One region of the Mesobacillus sp. MER 48 genome, then DNA from elsewhere that is predicted to be linked to it. Evidence: a T-box and tRNA genes for the amino acid it is inferred to sense, from the RefSeq annotation. Region 1 holds a T-box; the other holds one or more tRNA genes.
What was found. The T-box of region 1 lies ahead of M3593_RS05435 (valine--tRNA ligase). A T-box ahead of a tRNA ligase gene usually reads a tRNA of that ligase, here a tRNA-Val.
Positions count from the first base shown of each region.

Region 1 (8,081 bases):
GAATCTGGAATTCTTCGCGGCCTACTACCGTGAAATGGCAAACGAAGGAGTATTCCTGCCGCCATCACAATTTGAAGGCCTGTTCCTGTCAACAGCACACACAGACGAAGACCTGCAAAAAACAATCGAAGCAGCCGAAAAAGCATTTGCCAAGCTGCAGAATAAATAAGCTCATTAGACACCTTTCAATTGAAGGGTGTCTTTTTCATTTTGCAGTAAATTGAGGGGTTAGGAATATATTTTATTTTTAAGGAATATAATCGGTTTCTAAGGAATATATTTATTTTTTAAGGAATAAATTATCGGTTTTAAGGAATATATCATTACTTTTTAGGAATATAGCATTCTGCGTTATAAATTGGACCATATTCTTTAGAGATAGCAGTGTTGCTACGGCCACTTCATCTCATTTTTATGTTCTAAATTATCATAAAAGTAAATACAGACTCATAAAGTGTTAATGACATAGTGATTTTACGTTTAAGGAATGAAAGGAGGAGTCGCTTTGTCTCAGGGGAATCAATCGTGCCTGCGATTTTCACTAGAGGAGTCAGTGTGGTTTCAAAGAGGACAGGAAGTCGCGGAGCTTGTCTCGATTTCACTCGATCCCAATATAACGATCCAGGAAAATGAGCAATATGTATCCATTCGCGGATCTCTGGAATTGACAGGGGAATATACTTGCTATGAACAGCAGCATGAGGAAGATGGGGAGGATCAGCTATCGACTCTAAAGTACGTCCATTCTGTCATGGAGAGGGATGAAGGAGTTTATGAATTCCTTCACCGGTTTCCGGTGGATATCACCATTCCGAAAAACCGGATTGAAAGCATCTATGACATCGATATCCAGGTAGAGGCTTTCGACTATGTTTTTCCGGAAAAGGAGCGTCTGAAGCTGAATGCCGATCTGGCGATTACCGGTCTGTACGGGGATCAGCAGCATGAAGCAGAGCAGGACGGTGTTAACGAAGAAGCCCAGGAACTGGAAATCAGTTACCGGGAAGAAGCTACAGCAGAGTTGGCGGGAACAGCCGCAGAGACAGACAATGATTATTCAGGAGAAGCAGTTGAACAGGATTTCCCGGATCCTCCGGCGTATTCCTTCGTTCAGCAGAATGAAACCTTGAATCATCAAGAAGAAGATTCCTATGAAGAAGAATTGTATGCACCGTTCAGGGCTGAAGCGAAGAAAACAGCTGCAGCGGAAGAGGCATCACAACCGGAACTGCAGGCCCAAAGGGAGCCCGAGCCAGAGTATGCTTTCAGTGATTTTAGAGGCGAGCAAGAGCCGGTTGCGGAGGTCGAGGTTGAGCAAGAGGAAGCAGAAGTGGAGGTCGAGCTGGAGGCTGAAGAAAAGGCCGTACCAGAAAGTATGCCTGCTGAAGTGGAAGAATCTCCTGAAAGCTCATCTTCTCCTTTACTGAAAAAGAAAAAGCCGAACATGAAAAAAGGGATTTCCATTGCCGAATTTTTAGCGCGGAAGGAAGAGGTTTCGGAGGTTGCCAAAATAAGAGTGTGCATCGTCCAGCAGGGAGATTCGCTTCAATCGATTTCGGAACGCTATGATGTGCCGGTACAGCAGCTTTTGAGAGTAAACCATCTGAGCATCGACCATGAAGTACATGAAGGCCAGGTATTATATGTTCCCGGTGTGGCTATTCACCAATCATAATCTTTAAAATGGAGCAATGCCTTGTCCAAAAGGAAGCTGGTTGTCAGGGCTGGCTTGGCTGCTGGCTGGGATTGTGACAGCACTAAGTATGGGCAGGTGTTTACAAGCACCTGCCCAACTCTATTCATGCATACGAGTTCCAGAAAGTAGGCGAGTGTTCCGATGGATGATCGCAATTTTTTAAAAGAAGAATCGGCAGTGTTGAAGCATTATCCAATCGAGCCGTATTTTGCGGAAGACTTTGGAAAAATAAAAAAGGTCTATACCAAATCAGGACCCTTTGCATTGAAGAAAATCCATCCATATGAAGGGACGGATTTTATCAAACATATCCAGACTCTTTATCAAAAAGGCTATAACAGGATTGTTCCCGTCTATCCGGCAAACGACGGCCGCTATGGAATTTTGCATAATAATTCACTGTATTATTTAATGCCCTGGATGCCAAATGCCATAAGGGAGGACCAATCTGAAAGGCATAAGCAGCTGTTCAGGGAGCTGGCAAGAATGCATACCCTGTCAGCCAAGGAGCTGGAAATCAGCCAGGAAGTTAAACAGGAGCATTATGAACAGACTTTGAAGGAATGGGAAAAAGAAGAAGAGTTTGTCAATGGTTTCCTTGAAAGCTGTGAGAACAGGGTATATATGTCCCCATTTGAACTGACTTTCTGTCTGTATTACATCCAGATTCGGCAGGCGATGCAGTTTGCCAGACAAAAGCTTGAGGCGTGGAGTGAAAAAACGAAAGATCAGAAGAAAACGAGGACTGTGACGCTTCATGGCAAAGTCTCGCCTGAGCATTTTCTGTTCGATGAAAGGGGATACGGTTATTTCATCAACTTTGAAAAGGCAAGGAAAGGTTCTCCAATTCAGGATTTGCTGCCGTTTCTGGCCAGGTCATTAAAAACACAGCCGAAGTATGGTGATGAAATCATAGACTGGATTTATGTATACCTGAAGCATTTCCCCTTCCGTGATGATGAAATGCAGTTATTCATGAGTTATCTTGCCTTTCCGTCAGGCATTATCCGTGTCGCAGAAACCTATCATCAACGCAAGAAAGAAGTGGATGAAAGGAAATTTGTGCAAAAGCTTCAGCGCCAGTATTGGCTTTTGAGCAATACAGGTTATGTAGTTACCAAGATGGACGAACTCGAAAGGCAGAAGGAGCAGGCCAAACAAGAGGGAGCCCAGAGCTGAAAGCGGCTCTAAGGCTCCCTAAAATATTTCGAATTTTATTGCCAAAGCGATCAGGATGAAAATCGTTAACAGAAAGACATCGAAGGTCGACGGGAAGAAAAGGGTTCGTATTCCTTGAAATACACAAAAAGGAATGATCAGCTGTGCGCACACCGCCCTCGCCGTCCTCGCCCATCTGGGGAGTGAATACGGATTATACCTCTTTCTTTTCATTACCATCCCTCCAAGCAAGTAAGATATCCCTTTTTTATTCTATGAGACATGGGCCTAAAATGTGCTGATTATTGTCACAGGATGTGGCATGAAGTATAAAATAATGAAAAATAGGAAATGATGATTGACGTCAATCATCTTTTTTAGGTAGTATAACTAATATACAAAAACCAAAAATAAAGCAAAGCATTGACAGGGAAGAGTACATGAGCAGCCAGCTTGAAGAGAGGAAGTCCAATTGCTGGGAGGACTTCTAAGCGGGAACCATGGAAGGTCGCCCTTGAGCATCGCCTGGGAACGGGATACTCTCAGTAACAGGCGACGGTGAAGAGCCGTTATCCATATTTGAGCCAGCAGCTGATCTCTGTTTTTTACCGTTGCTGGGAAAAAAGGTGGTACCGCGAACATACTCCATTCGTCCTTTTATGGCGAATGGAGTTTTTTATTTTTCCAAAGAAAAGCATTTGAATGGAGGAAAAAATGATGGAAGAGAATTTGTCGATGCCGACCAAATATGATCCTTCTTCGATTGAGCAGGGACGCTATGAATGGTGGGTCAAGGGGAAGTTTTTTGAAGCAAAAGATGATGAAACAAAGAAACCTTATACAATCGTGATTCCGCCGCCAAACGTAACCGGGAAGCTGCACCTTGGCCATGCGTGGGACACAGCTCTCCAGGATATCCTTACGCGAATGAAGCGTATGCAGGGCTATGATGTTCTTTGGCTTCCAGGAATGGACCATGCCGGGATTGCCACCCAGGCAAAGGTTGACGAGAAGCTGCGCAGCCAGGGCATCAACCGCTACGAGCTTGGCCGCGAAAAGTTTTTAGAAGAAGCATGGAAATGGAAAGAGGAATATGCTCAGCATATCCGCAAGCAATGGTCAAAGCTTGGACTTGGACTTGATTACAGCCGCGAGCGATTCACATTGGACGAAGGACTATCAAAGGCTGTTAAAGAAGTATTCGTTTCTTTATACCGCAAAGGATTGATTTATCGCGGCGAATACATCATCAACTGGGACCCGGCTGCTAAAACAGCTTTATCGGATATTGAGGTTATCCACAAAGACGTCCAGGGTGCTTTCTATCATATGAGATACCCTCTGGCTGATGGCAGCGGCCATATTGAAATCGCTACGACAAGACCGGAAACAATGCTTGGTGATACGGCAGTTGCTGTCCATCCGGAAGATGACCGTTACAAGCATCTGATCGGCAAGACGGTAATCCTGCCAATCGTGGGACGCGAGATTCCGATCGTCGGTGATGATTATGTTGATATGGAATTCGGTTCTGGTGCTGTAAAAATCACGCCTGCACATGACCCTAATGACTTTGAAATCGGCAACCGCCACAATCTTGAAAGAGTCCTTGTCATGAACGAAGATGGCTCAATGAACGCAAAAGCGGGCAAGTATCAGGGCATGGACCGTTTCGAGTGCCGCAAGCAAATCGTCAAGGACCTTCAGGATGCTGGCGTTTTGTTCAAAATTGAAGAACATATGCATTCAGTAGGACATTCTGAGCGCAGCGGGGCTGTAGTCGAGCCATATCTATCGACTCAATGGTTCGTTAAAATGCAGCCGCTTGCTGATGAAGCTATCGCACTTCAAGGCAAGGAAGACAAAGTAAACTTCGTTCCTGAGCGCTTTGAAAACACCTATATGCGCTGGATGGAAAATATCCGCGACTGGTGTATTTCCCGTCAGCTCTGGTGGGGCCACCGCATTCCAGCCTGGTACCATAAAGAAACAGGCGAAGTATACGTTGACCACGAGCCGCCAGCAGACCCTGAAAATTGGGAACAGGACAACGATGTTCTTGATACATGGTTCAGCTCTGCGCTATGGCCTTTCTCAACTATGGGCTGGCCGAACGAGGAAGCAGCTGACTATAAGCGCTATTATCCGACAGCTGCATTAGTAACAGGCTATGATATTATCTTCTTCTGGGTTTCAAGGATGATTTTCCAGGGACTAGAGTTCACGGAACAGAGGCCATTCGAGGATGTATTGATTCACGGACTCGTTCGTGCCGAAGATGGCCGGAAGATGAGTAAGTCACTTGGAAACGGTGTGGATCCAATGGATGTCATCGACCAGTATGGTGCCGACTCACTCCGCTACTTCCTGACAACAGGAAGCTCTCCAGGTCAGGACCTTCGTTACAGCACTGAAAAGGTTGAGGCAACATGGAACTTCGCGAATAAAATCTGGAATGCATCTCGTTTTGCGTTGATGAACATGAACGGCCTGAAATATGAGGAAATCGATTTGAGCGGTGAAAAATCTGTTGCCGACAAATGGATTTTGACAAGGCTGAATGAAACAATCGAGACGGTTACAAGACTTTCAGACCGATATGAGTTTGGCGAGGTTGGCCGTGCCCTTTACAACTTCATCTGGGATGATTTTTGTGACTGGTATATTGAAATGGCGAAACTGCCGCTTTACGGCGAAGATGAAGCAGCCAAGAAGACGACAAGATCCATACTTGCATATGTACTTGATAACACGATGCGCCTGCTTCACCCATTCATGCCATTCATTACAGAAGAAATCTGGCAGAACCTGCCTCATGAAGGTGAATCCATCACGGTTGCAAGCTGGCCACAGGTTGATGCAGCTCTTACAGACCAACAGGCTGCAGAAGATATGAAGCTGCTCGTTGAAGTCATCCGTTCTGTAAGGAATATCCGCTCTGAGGTGAACACGCCGCTCAGCAAAAAGGTTGATATGTTCCTGAAGGTGAAGGATGAAAAAACATTAAGCATGCTAGAAAACAACCGTGGTTACATTGTCCGTTTCTGTAATCCAGAGAACCTGGAAATCGGGCTTGAAGTCAACGCTCCTGAAAAAGCGATGACAGCGGTCGCTACAGGACTCGAAATCATCATGCCGCTTGAAGGCCTGATCAATATCGATGAAGAAATCGCCCGTCTTCAGAAGGAAAAAGAAAAGCTGGATAAAGAAGTAGAACGTGTCCAGAAGAAGCTTTCCAACGAAGGCTTCGTTAAAAAGGCTCCTGAGAAAGTCATTGAAGAAGAGCGCGCGAAGGAAAAAGACTACGTTGAAAAGCGTGCGGCAGTGGAAGCTCGCATCAATGAATTGAGAAGCTAATAAATGAAATACTGAAGACGAACCATTTTTGGTTCGTCTTCATCATGAATTGAGGTGTTTTACATGTTTGAAACATATGAGCAAGCGATAAATTGGATCCATGCAAGACTGCGTCTGGGCATGAAGCCAGGACTATCAAGGATGGAATGGATGCTTGAGAGACTGGAGCATCCTGAAAGAAGGATCAAGACAATCCATGTCGGCGGTACGAACGGAAAAGGCTCTACTGTCACCTTCCTTCGTTCGATTCTGCAGATAGCAGGCTACCGTGTCGGCACCTTTACCTCGCCCTATTTCGAACAATTCAATGAGCGGATCAGCATCAACGGGCAGCCTATCAGTGATGATGAACTGGTTGAATTGACGAATGTGATCAAGCCGCTCGCAGACGAACTGGACCAGACGGAATTGGGCGGACCGACTGAATTTGAAGTAATCACCGCCATGTCGATCTATTATTTTGCAAAAATGTCTCCCGTTGACGTTGTCATTTATGAAGTGGGGCTTGGCGGACGTTTTGATTCGACGAATGTCATCCATCCGCTGTTGTCGATTATCACAAGCATCGGGTTGGACCATACAGCGATACTGGGTGATACATATGAACAAATCGCTTTTGAAAAGGCGGGCATCATCAAGAACGGTGTGAGTGTCATTACGGGAGTGAAACAGCCGGAAGCGCTCGAAGTGATCAAGAAAAAAGCGCAAGAAGGAAAATCACCGCTGTATGTGCTGGAAAAAGATTTTTCAACAAGTTCCAGGGAATCTCTGCAGCAAGGCGAGCGATTTTCCTTCTCAAGCATGTTCGGCCAGTTTAAAAATCTGGAAACTTCCATGATTGGTTCTCATCAGGTCGACAATGCGGCATGTGCTGTCATGGCGGCCCAGGTTCTTGCAAACTACTACTCCTTCATTATTGAGGGAAATGATGTCCGGGAGGGACTCACCAAAGCTTACTGGCCGGGACGTCTCGAAATCCTTAGTGAGGCACCATATGTCTTGATTGATGGTGCGCATAATGAGGAAGGAATAAATGCCCTTGCCAGTGAAATAAAATCTCGCTATGCCGATAAAAAGATTACCATCTTATTCGCGGCTCTCAAAGACAAGAAGTTCGACAAGATGATTGCAACACTGGAAGATGCAGCGGACTCGCTGGTATTCACAACATTCGATTTTCCGCGGGCAGCGTCTGCTGAAGAGCTAATAGAGGTTGGAAACAGCAAGAACCTTAGCATTGCTCCAGATTATCCTGACTTCCTTCATGAGAAAATAAATGAGATAAAAACCGATGAAATCTTAATCGTGACAGGCTCTCTGTATTTTCTTTCAGACGCAAAGCCCAGGATTATCAACCTGCTGAAAAATAAATAAGAAAATTATGACATTCGACAAAAAGTTTGCTAAAATATTTAAAAAGTGAGACTTTTTACCCAGGGAGAAAGGAGGTGGATAGATGAAAATAACCCCTATGTTCAAAAACTCAATATGGTTTGCATGGCTGATGGCCGTTCCAGTCGGAATCTGGGTGATTTATCAAGTCTATCCACCTCCCAATGTGAGCATCTGGGAAGTCATTCCCTTTCTTGTTCTGATGGCCGTGGTGGCTTCCATGCCGATGGTCGTCAACAATACGCCAATCTTCCTGATCCAATGGGTTTCACTCGCGGTATTCCTGAACTATGGAATTTTCATCGAAATGGTGCTAATGCAAATTTCGGTCTTGATCCTTCTAATGAGGCTGCGTGTACAAAAATCAGATATATACAGGTTTCCACTAAACTCGTTAATGTTCTTTATTGTATCATTGGTGAGCGGCCTGCTGTTTTATGCGCTTGGTGGTCGTGAAGGTGTTGATCTGGCAAAGAAC
Region 1 is NZ_JAMAUR010000001.1:1,054,669-1,062,749, reverse strand. It holds gene hemL (glutamate-1-semialdehyde 2,1-aminomutase) at 1-169, shown strand, start outside; gene spoVID (stage VI sporulation protein D) at 506-1,675, shown strand; gene M3593_RS05450 (hypothetical protein) at 1,663-1,803, opposite strand; gene ysxE (spore coat protein YsxE) at 1,838-2,875, shown strand; gene M3593_RS05440 (hypothetical protein) at 2,894-3,088, opposite strand; T-box leader at 3,269-3,514, shown strand; gene M3593_RS05435 (valine--tRNA ligase) at 3,569-6,211, shown strand; gene M3593_RS05430 (bifunctional folylpolyglutamate synthase/dihydrofolate synthase) at 6,275-7,585, shown strand; gene M3593_RS05425 (sensor domain-containing diguanylate cyclase) at 7,668-8,081, shown strand, end outside.

Region 2 (8,081 bases), on a different contig from region 1:
GTGTGTCAGGCGGTGAACCAATAAAAACAGGGGTTAACTCAGCAAAGCTGGCAATAGCAGCGTTCATCATTCCTTATATGTTCGTATTGTCTCCAGAATTGTTAATGATTGATACAACATGGTATTACCTTATCTGGGTGGTGTTTACGGCACTTGCCGGCATGATGCTGATTGGTGCAGGTATTATTGGTTTCTGGCTGAGGAAATTGTTCTGGTACGAGAGAATAATTGGAGTTGTAAGCGGCTTAATGCTGATTTATCCTGAAAAAATTACGGATATAATCGGACTTGGTTCCTTTGTTCTACTCATTGCATTGCAAATACTGATCAAGAGAAACAATACACCTGAACCAAGTACAGTTAGTTAATTTTAAGAAGTCCTCATTCCGGGGGCTTCTTTTTTAACTGGTTTTAAGGAAGTGCCGTTTTTCGGGCATGATGGATAGGATGTTTTCAACCTTGAATAAGCGTTCCTCGTTTCTAAGGAAACAAAATGCTTTAAAGTAATTCCCCCTGATCTCTTTTACAATGATCCTTCGCTGTGTGATCTGGTTATCGACTGCAAAATAAATCATTTCTACAGGCTGGTTTTCTTTTAGTGATTTTTCCAAAAGGAAATTCATGTGTATTCACTCCTTATCTTTTATAATTACATTATACCCGAACATTCGTTCTTTATTCAATTATTTTAGAACACCTGTTCGTTGTTTTTGTAAGTGTGGAGTGGTATAATCTGGAATGGAGGTGTGATGGATGGAGAGTGAAATGCTTAGGATTTTTGATCAACAGGGGACTTGCCTGGGAAAAGCACCGAGGTCCGATGTCCATAAAGCTGGCCACTGGCATGAGACATTCCATTGCTGGTTTACAGAGCGGATAAACGGGGAGGACTTTCTTTATTTTCAAGTTCGCAGTTCCGCTAAGAAAGATTATTCAGGATTGCTGGATATCACCGCAGCGGGGCATATTCTGGCTAATGAAAGCCCTCTTGATGGCTTGAGGGAAGTAAAGGAAGAACTCGGAATCGACGTGACTGTTGAAGATTTACACACGTTAGGTGCCATCAAAGATTCACTGATCAGTCCAGAATTCATTGATAGAGAGTTTTGCCATGTATTCTTGTACAAGAAACATCAGCCTTTAGAAACATTCCAGCTGCAAAAGGATGAGGTCTCAGGGATCATGGTGGCAAGCATGACCGATTTTGAAGATCTATGGTTTGCTAAATCCAGTGAAATAAGGCTCAAAGGTTTCAAGGTAAGTGAGGAAGGCGAAAAGAAACCAAAAGAGATGCTGGCCTCCAAAAAGGATTTTGTGCCTCATGAAGATGAGTATATTAAAAGGGTCATCCAAAGTATAAGAAATTCATAATCCAGATAATTTTTATGGGGAAAAATTATTGACTTTATACTGAATCCAGTATATATTAATTAATGTCCTCATTAAATAGGACAACTTAGAACGATTCCTTAGCTCAGCTGGGAGAGCGCTACCTTGACAGGGTAGAGGTCGCTGGTTCGAACCCAGTAGGAATCATACTTTTGAAAAAGCCCCCATCTCTTATATAACAAGGGATGGAGGCTTTTTTGTTTTGCCAACACTTCTTTTACCAGACAAGCAGGCGGAATCAATCAGCCACTACTTTTTCAAAACTTATTGCCGTTTTCCCTTCAAAATGTTCAGTTAAGCTCAATGCCTAACTGAGCTTTTTTATTATTAGCTGCTGATAATATACCTTCTTCCTGCTTCCCGTTAATTTAGAGTGATAATTTCATTTAACTTAGAAAAAAATAAGGATTAGGAAAGGAGGGATAGCAAATGCCTGTGAAAAAGTTGGTTACAGGATTGATTTTGTTTGTAGCATTGTTCACGGTTGTGACAACAATAGGCTTACATAGTAGTTTTGCCGAAACTGGTGTTGCAACTAAACCAATGGAGAATGTTAATATGATTGAGGTAGAGTTGAATGATAATTACTTTAATCCAAAAGTTATCAGCATTCCAAACGGAATCACTACAACCTTGAAATTGAGAAACAAAGGGAAGAAAGAGCATACATTTACAGTGGAAAAGCTTGGGATTGACATCGAGCTCCAGCCAGGAAAAGAAAAAAACATTTCCGTGAAACCAGAACAGAAGGGTACTTATGAATTGATATGCCGGTATCACTTCCAGGAAGGTATGGTTGGGAAGGTAAATGTTAATTAAAAAGCAGTGCAAATAATGTATTGAGTACCCAAAAAGTTAGAGTGAAATCTAACTTTTTGGGTGTCTCATCAATGCTCCTTTTTATTTTCGAAACAATAAGAGTAGTTCCACTTCTAATAATGATAAATATAATGTACGGTACGGTGAGCCATATATCATTTAAGATGAGGTGGAAAGTTGTATTTTTTTAAGCCTATTTCTAATGAAGTGCGTTTATCTAAACTGATATTCAAAAAACGCAATAAAACGATGAAGCTCATTTTGGGGTCTTTTTTTGCCTGTATATCAGTTATGCTACAGGCAGCTGGAGGCTTTTTGCCAGGTATAGGATTATTTTTTAGTCCGCTCGCCACTGCACCTATTTTGTTATGTTCAATGTTTTCCATTCCACTTGGTGTAATGTCCTACTTTCTGACCATTATATTGTTATTCATTCTGCAGCCAAGTGAATTAATTGTATTCGCCTTTACAACAGGACTGTTGGGACTGGGCATAGGAGCAGCATTTTGGTTTTTTAGGAAGAGATTAAGCATTATTGCGGCAGGGACTATTTTTTTAATGCCGGGAATTATCATTTTGCTACTTATCTTCGACTTTCCCGTTTTAGGACCAGTCGTTTCAGATTCCTTTTCATTTCTTACAACCGCAGGGATCCTTTTATTTGCTTTCCTTTATAGCTGGTTATGGGTTGAAATTGCATTGAACATTTTTAAAAGATTAAAAAGGTTAATAATTTAGTGTCTGCCAAATCTCTCACTATTGCCTGGCAGATAAAGCCCTCAGAAATTAGATAGGGTTCAAGATTCAAGGAATGATTTCAAAAATTGTACCCTTGTTAAAGTCAGTCACTTTCATCGACCCATAAACCCCCAAATATAATCTGGTTTGGTCCAGATTCGCTCCCAAACTAACATAATAAGCAGATTCAGAACCAAAATTGTAGTCAGTTTCAATAATACTATAATCATTTAGTTTACAGTCTGGCCTTACCCTAGTGTAAGCTAATACTCCTTTAACTGAAGTTGCCGATTCATCCTTGCGGGCTAAATCGGTAAACAAAACGCTTCCCGTTAAAGCTGGTATCCCTTTCCCCATATATGGATGGACTCCTGTAAGGGAAGTGCCGCCAAACTTATCTGGTCGTGGATCTTTATGATAATAACTAGTTAATGGCTGAATCCGCCTGACTGATGTTTCAATTGCTTCATCGTAATAAACAATAGTTTTCTTATCCGAATTCGAATTAGCAGAGCAGACATTCATAATTGAAGTAGGAAAAGCACCTTCCCAGCCACGCCAGCCAAAGTTAATATACATTTCCTGAGTGGTCCCGGAGTTCATGACAAGTTCAGGGACCGGTATCGGTCTATATTGAATGAATGAAAAAATCGATTCTGTCAAATCCTGTCCGACATTCCCCACATATTTAATATAATGATTATAATTCCTTTGAAATGAAATCCCTGGTATATTGCGAACTCCTTTGGCAATTACCGTAAGTATTTGCTGAACTTGTGCAGGCAGTTCATTAAAACGACTGACAACATGTGGATTATTGAAAGATGTATTTTTAACTACATCAATTTCAATTACTTTACCGGCGATTTCCATATCATCCTGACTCAAATTAAATGGATCATAGCCTAAACCGCCATCTCCTGTTGTTAAAACCAGTTTTCCTGTTTCAGGTGAAAAGTTTAAGCTATTGACACCATTATGATTAAAAAAGGGCCTTCTTAAGTTCAGCAATGTTCGTCTTTTTTGAGGCTGTCCATTCGTTTGGAGAATCCATTCTTCTACTGTATCAATATGATCAAATTGAACTTCTCTATTAACCCATTTTCGATTTAGGGTGTTTGGGTCACAGGGGTCAGGCATAGAAGTTTCAGGAAGTGCACCTGGACCTTGTGTTCCAGCTACTGAATAATGAAGATAGAATAGACCGTTGTAATAAAACTGAGGGTGAAACGCAAGCCCTAATAATCCCCGCTCATCATATCCGCCACCTTGATCACCAAGTTTAAGGACTTGCGGTCGAATATCTAAAAAAGTTTTAATGTCTCCGTTACCTATATAAAAAATTTCTCCTATTTGGGTTGCAATAAATAATCTTTCAATTGAGTCTCCCGGTAAAATGGCTGTTTTCATAATGGTGGGTAAATTGATCTTGCTTACTACAGGGCGTAAACTTACCTTAACTTTTTCCAATTAAATATTCACCTCGGCTTATTGTTTTCTTTTATAAGAATATGGTCAGGAATCCTCTAACAGTACCTGATTAGGGTCATGGATCAGGTGAAGCCTTTTCTCAGCTATAAAGCAGCAGAACCAGGTAAGTTAGCACATATGAGAAAAGCTTTTCCACATTCCATTTCATTATTTATAAATGCAGGTGGCCTATATAAGCTTTCCTGTGAGTGAATTGAGTGTGAACCATTATAAACGAGAAATTAGAAACAATTCATCAGCATTTTCGATTTTCTCCGCAAAGCTGTGATGAATGACTTATACTGCTTTTTAGTTTTTAAAAATTTATCATTTCCCCTGAATGAATCAGTAATCAAAGGAAACCATTAAATTAGTACATTTTTTTGGAGGGAAACGATGAAAACTTCTGATTTGCTTGTTCAATGTTTGGAAACGGAAGGAGTGAAGTACGTTTTTGGGATATTCGGCAAGGAAGTATTAGATCTAGCAGACTCGTTGTCCAGATCAACTTCGATCCAATATGTTCCTGTTCGCCACGAGCAAGGGGCAGCATTTATGGCGGATGTATATGGGAGGGTAGCGGGGAAACCTGGAGTTTGCCTGGCTACCCTGGGCCCTGGTGCCACAAATTTATTAACAGGAGTTGCAAGTGCCACATTGGATGGCTCACCTGTTGTAGCGATAACTGGACAAGCCGGCATGGAAAGACAGCATAAACAGTCTCATCAATTTATTGATGTAGTGAAAATCTTTGAACCAGCAACGAAATGGTCCGTTCAAATTAAACAGTCAGAAACGGTTCCAGAAATTATCCATAACGCTTTTCGGAGAGCAGCAAGTGAAAAGCCTGGAGCAGTGCTGGTAGAGTTACCAGAGAACCTGGCTTCAGAGGCGATTTCCAGAAAAGCAATGCCTAAAAGAGCTGCGCCAAGTGTCGTCCCTTCGATGGAGGAAATTGATGAAACAGAAGTAATTTTTAAACAGTGTCAAAAACCCTTTATCCTGATTGGGAACGGCGTAATTAGGCAAGGGGCTGGCGAAGCATTCCAAACCTTTGCTGAACTGCTTAGGGCACCAGTGGCAAACAGTTTTATGTCCAAAGGGGTCTTACCAAAAAATCATCCTCTTAACTACTTTACCTTTGGATTCAAAGACCATGATTTAGTACCAGAGGGAATAGCCGAGGCAGACTTACTGATTGTGATTGGTTTCGATCTGATTGAAAGCTTACCGAAAAACTGGAATAAAAACAAAGTTCCAGTTGTGCATATTCATTCTCAAGAAGCAGAGTATGATGAATATTATCCAGTTCGCAGTCAATTAATCGGTGATTTGAATCCAATTTTTAAGCTATTAAAAAATAGGGAAATAGTTTCTAAACAATGGGTCCCCGCCAACAGTCTTAAAGAGAGGATTTTGCAAGAAAGTCAAGTCTCCTGGAATGAAGAAACGATCAGTAAACAGCCACTAACGACCAGGAATATTCTCCATATAATCGAAAAGCACACTGACGAAAACACCATCGTATTATCTGATGTGGGTGAACACAAAATGAAAATAGCACGTCACTTCCAACCTGATAAGCCAGGACAATTAATCATTTCAAATGGACTTGCATCCATGGGAATTGCGTTGCCAGGATCTATAGGGGCAAAATTGGCTGCGCCAAATAAAAATGTAATATGTATAACAGGAGACGGAGGACTCCTGATGAACGTTGCGGAAATCGAAACAGCAAAAAGATTAGGGCTAGCTTTTGTGATCATTTGTCTGAATGATTCGATGCTTAAGATTGAAAAACAGATGATGGAAAAGCAGTTTGGCCACAGTTATGGTGTAAATTTCAGCAATCCGGATTTTGTTCAACTTGCAGGGAGCTTTGGGATCAAGGGTGTTAGGGTGAATAACCTTATTGAGCTTGACAACCTTCTTGCACATGAAATCTCATCACAGGAAGGAATTGTATTGATCGATGTCCCAATCAGTGAGTGAAGCATTCAGGCTTTTTAAGAATACAGTATGGGCTTAATCCAAAAGCTATTAAGTATACCTGATTGAAGACAATAGCACATTTACTTTATTTGTTTAACTTTTTGAAAATGATTTAATAACTTTTTGAAAGGGTAGAGGCTCCGGTTCGAACCCACGGGGAACCATAATCAAAAAGCCTGTAACAGTAGTATTTTACAGGCTTTTGACTCTGCCTAATATGCATATTAGGCTACAAGTGCCAATCGTTCATTACCGCAGGGAGGGATCATGGGTATAAGGAGGAGAAAGTTTCAGCTTTGGCTTTAGTCAGAATGGAGCCGGATTCTGGAAGTATTGGAATGTTCCAAATCCATCCATCCATGCTTGGTCCGCTTGCCCATCTTCCTGCAGCACTTTCGTCCCCTTCTGAAAGGTTGAATAATACATAAGATACTATCTATTTTTCAAGATGTTTCGGGAAAGTGCTCGGCACTGCCACGTTTTCTTTGCTTCCATCCAGTTCCTTAATGGCTGCAATCCTCTGATTTTGATGGATGGTGTCCCTTGCCAGCAGCAGGAAAGCAAATCCCTGACCACAGGATCGGTTGTTACTTTATATAACCGGGCAGCATGCAGCCTCCATTGTGACTCAGCGTTCAGATTTGTCTCAAGGAAGATGCATCTCATGCTGTTGCTCTGGTGAATGCTGAAGATCGTGAATCCATTGTTCTTCTAAGAGATTTCCAGATAAAAGGTAAAGAGTAAGTAAAATAAAAACGATTGCTGGTTTAATAAGATCCTTTAATGATTTGATTACTGAAGAATGGTTCATGTGAACCTTAAAAAGGAATAGCGATGATAGTGAAAACGCTAAAAAAATATTTATGAAGACGAATGATTTTTCAGGCGGAAGCATTTCACCAAGCATAGCCCCCATCATCCCCCCCATTATACCGGACATAAGCCCTTCAATTGATGTGAGCGTATTGTAAGACGCTCCCAAAATGCAGCCACTGACGCCTCCTATCAATATGGATAGGAGGGTTGAACTAAAAAGATCACCGCGATAGATCGCACCAAGCAGAATTCCGGAAGTTAACCCTGTATTCATTCCAAAATACATTGCAAACATCATCCCATTCATTCCAGACATAATGCCCCTGTGGTGAAGCAGCAATAGGATGGAAACCAATAAAAGAACAGTAAGAGATAAAAATATATAAGCAGTGAATATGATCATCATCAGTCCTCCTCTTCAACATCATATGAAAAGGCTGGACAGCCCATGCATCTATTGGTGGGGGGATAAGAATGGATATAATGATCTTCGAATGTCGATAGGGGGGAGACCCAAGTTTATGCCCTTGTATGAAGGGTAGAAACAAAATAGGGACAAAAAACAATTCGATTACAGGAGGGAATGTACATGGATAAAAATAAAGCTCCTAACAAAGGGTTGAATACTGAACAGAACAATGGGTTATCTGACACTCAGGAAGTCCTATACGCAAAGGATTTTACAAAAGCCGTTAAAGCGGAAAATAAGTACAGAGAAGAAAACACAAATAAGGAAAAATATAAATAATCGGTCACTAAGTCCGGTTGTGAGCAGGAGGCATTCCATTTTATTGGAATGCCTCTTATTATATAGTGAATTAGCCTCTGAAAAGCACCTGCTTCCCGAGTAGGTGCTT
Region 2 is NZ_JAMAUR010000002.1:171,263-179,343, forward strand. It holds gene M3593_RS07090 (TRAP transporter permease) at 1-368, shown strand, start outside; gene M3593_RS07095 (WYL domain-containing protein) at 402-623, opposite strand; gene M3593_RS07100 (NUDIX hydrolase) at 754-1,371, shown strand; tRNA gene M3593_RS07105 (tRNA-Val) at 1,464-1,536, shown strand; gene M3593_RS07110 (cupredoxin domain-containing protein) at 1,819-2,208, shown strand; gene M3593_RS07115 (YybS family protein) at 2,386-2,946, shown strand; gene M3593_RS07120 (PQQ-dependent sugar dehydrogenase) at 3,013-4,416, opposite strand; gene M3593_RS07125 (acetolactate synthase large subunit) at 4,813-6,408, shown strand; partial or broken gene M3593_RS07130 (manganese catalase family protein) at 6,715-7,050, opposite strand; gene M3593_RS07135 (hypothetical protein) at 7,055-7,630, opposite strand; gene M3593_RS07140 (YfhE family protein) at 7,814-7,972, shown strand.
Region 2: it has a tRNA-Val gene. The T-box ahead of M3593_RS05435 (valine--tRNA ligase) is inferred to sense a tRNA for this amino acid. The anticodon was not compared.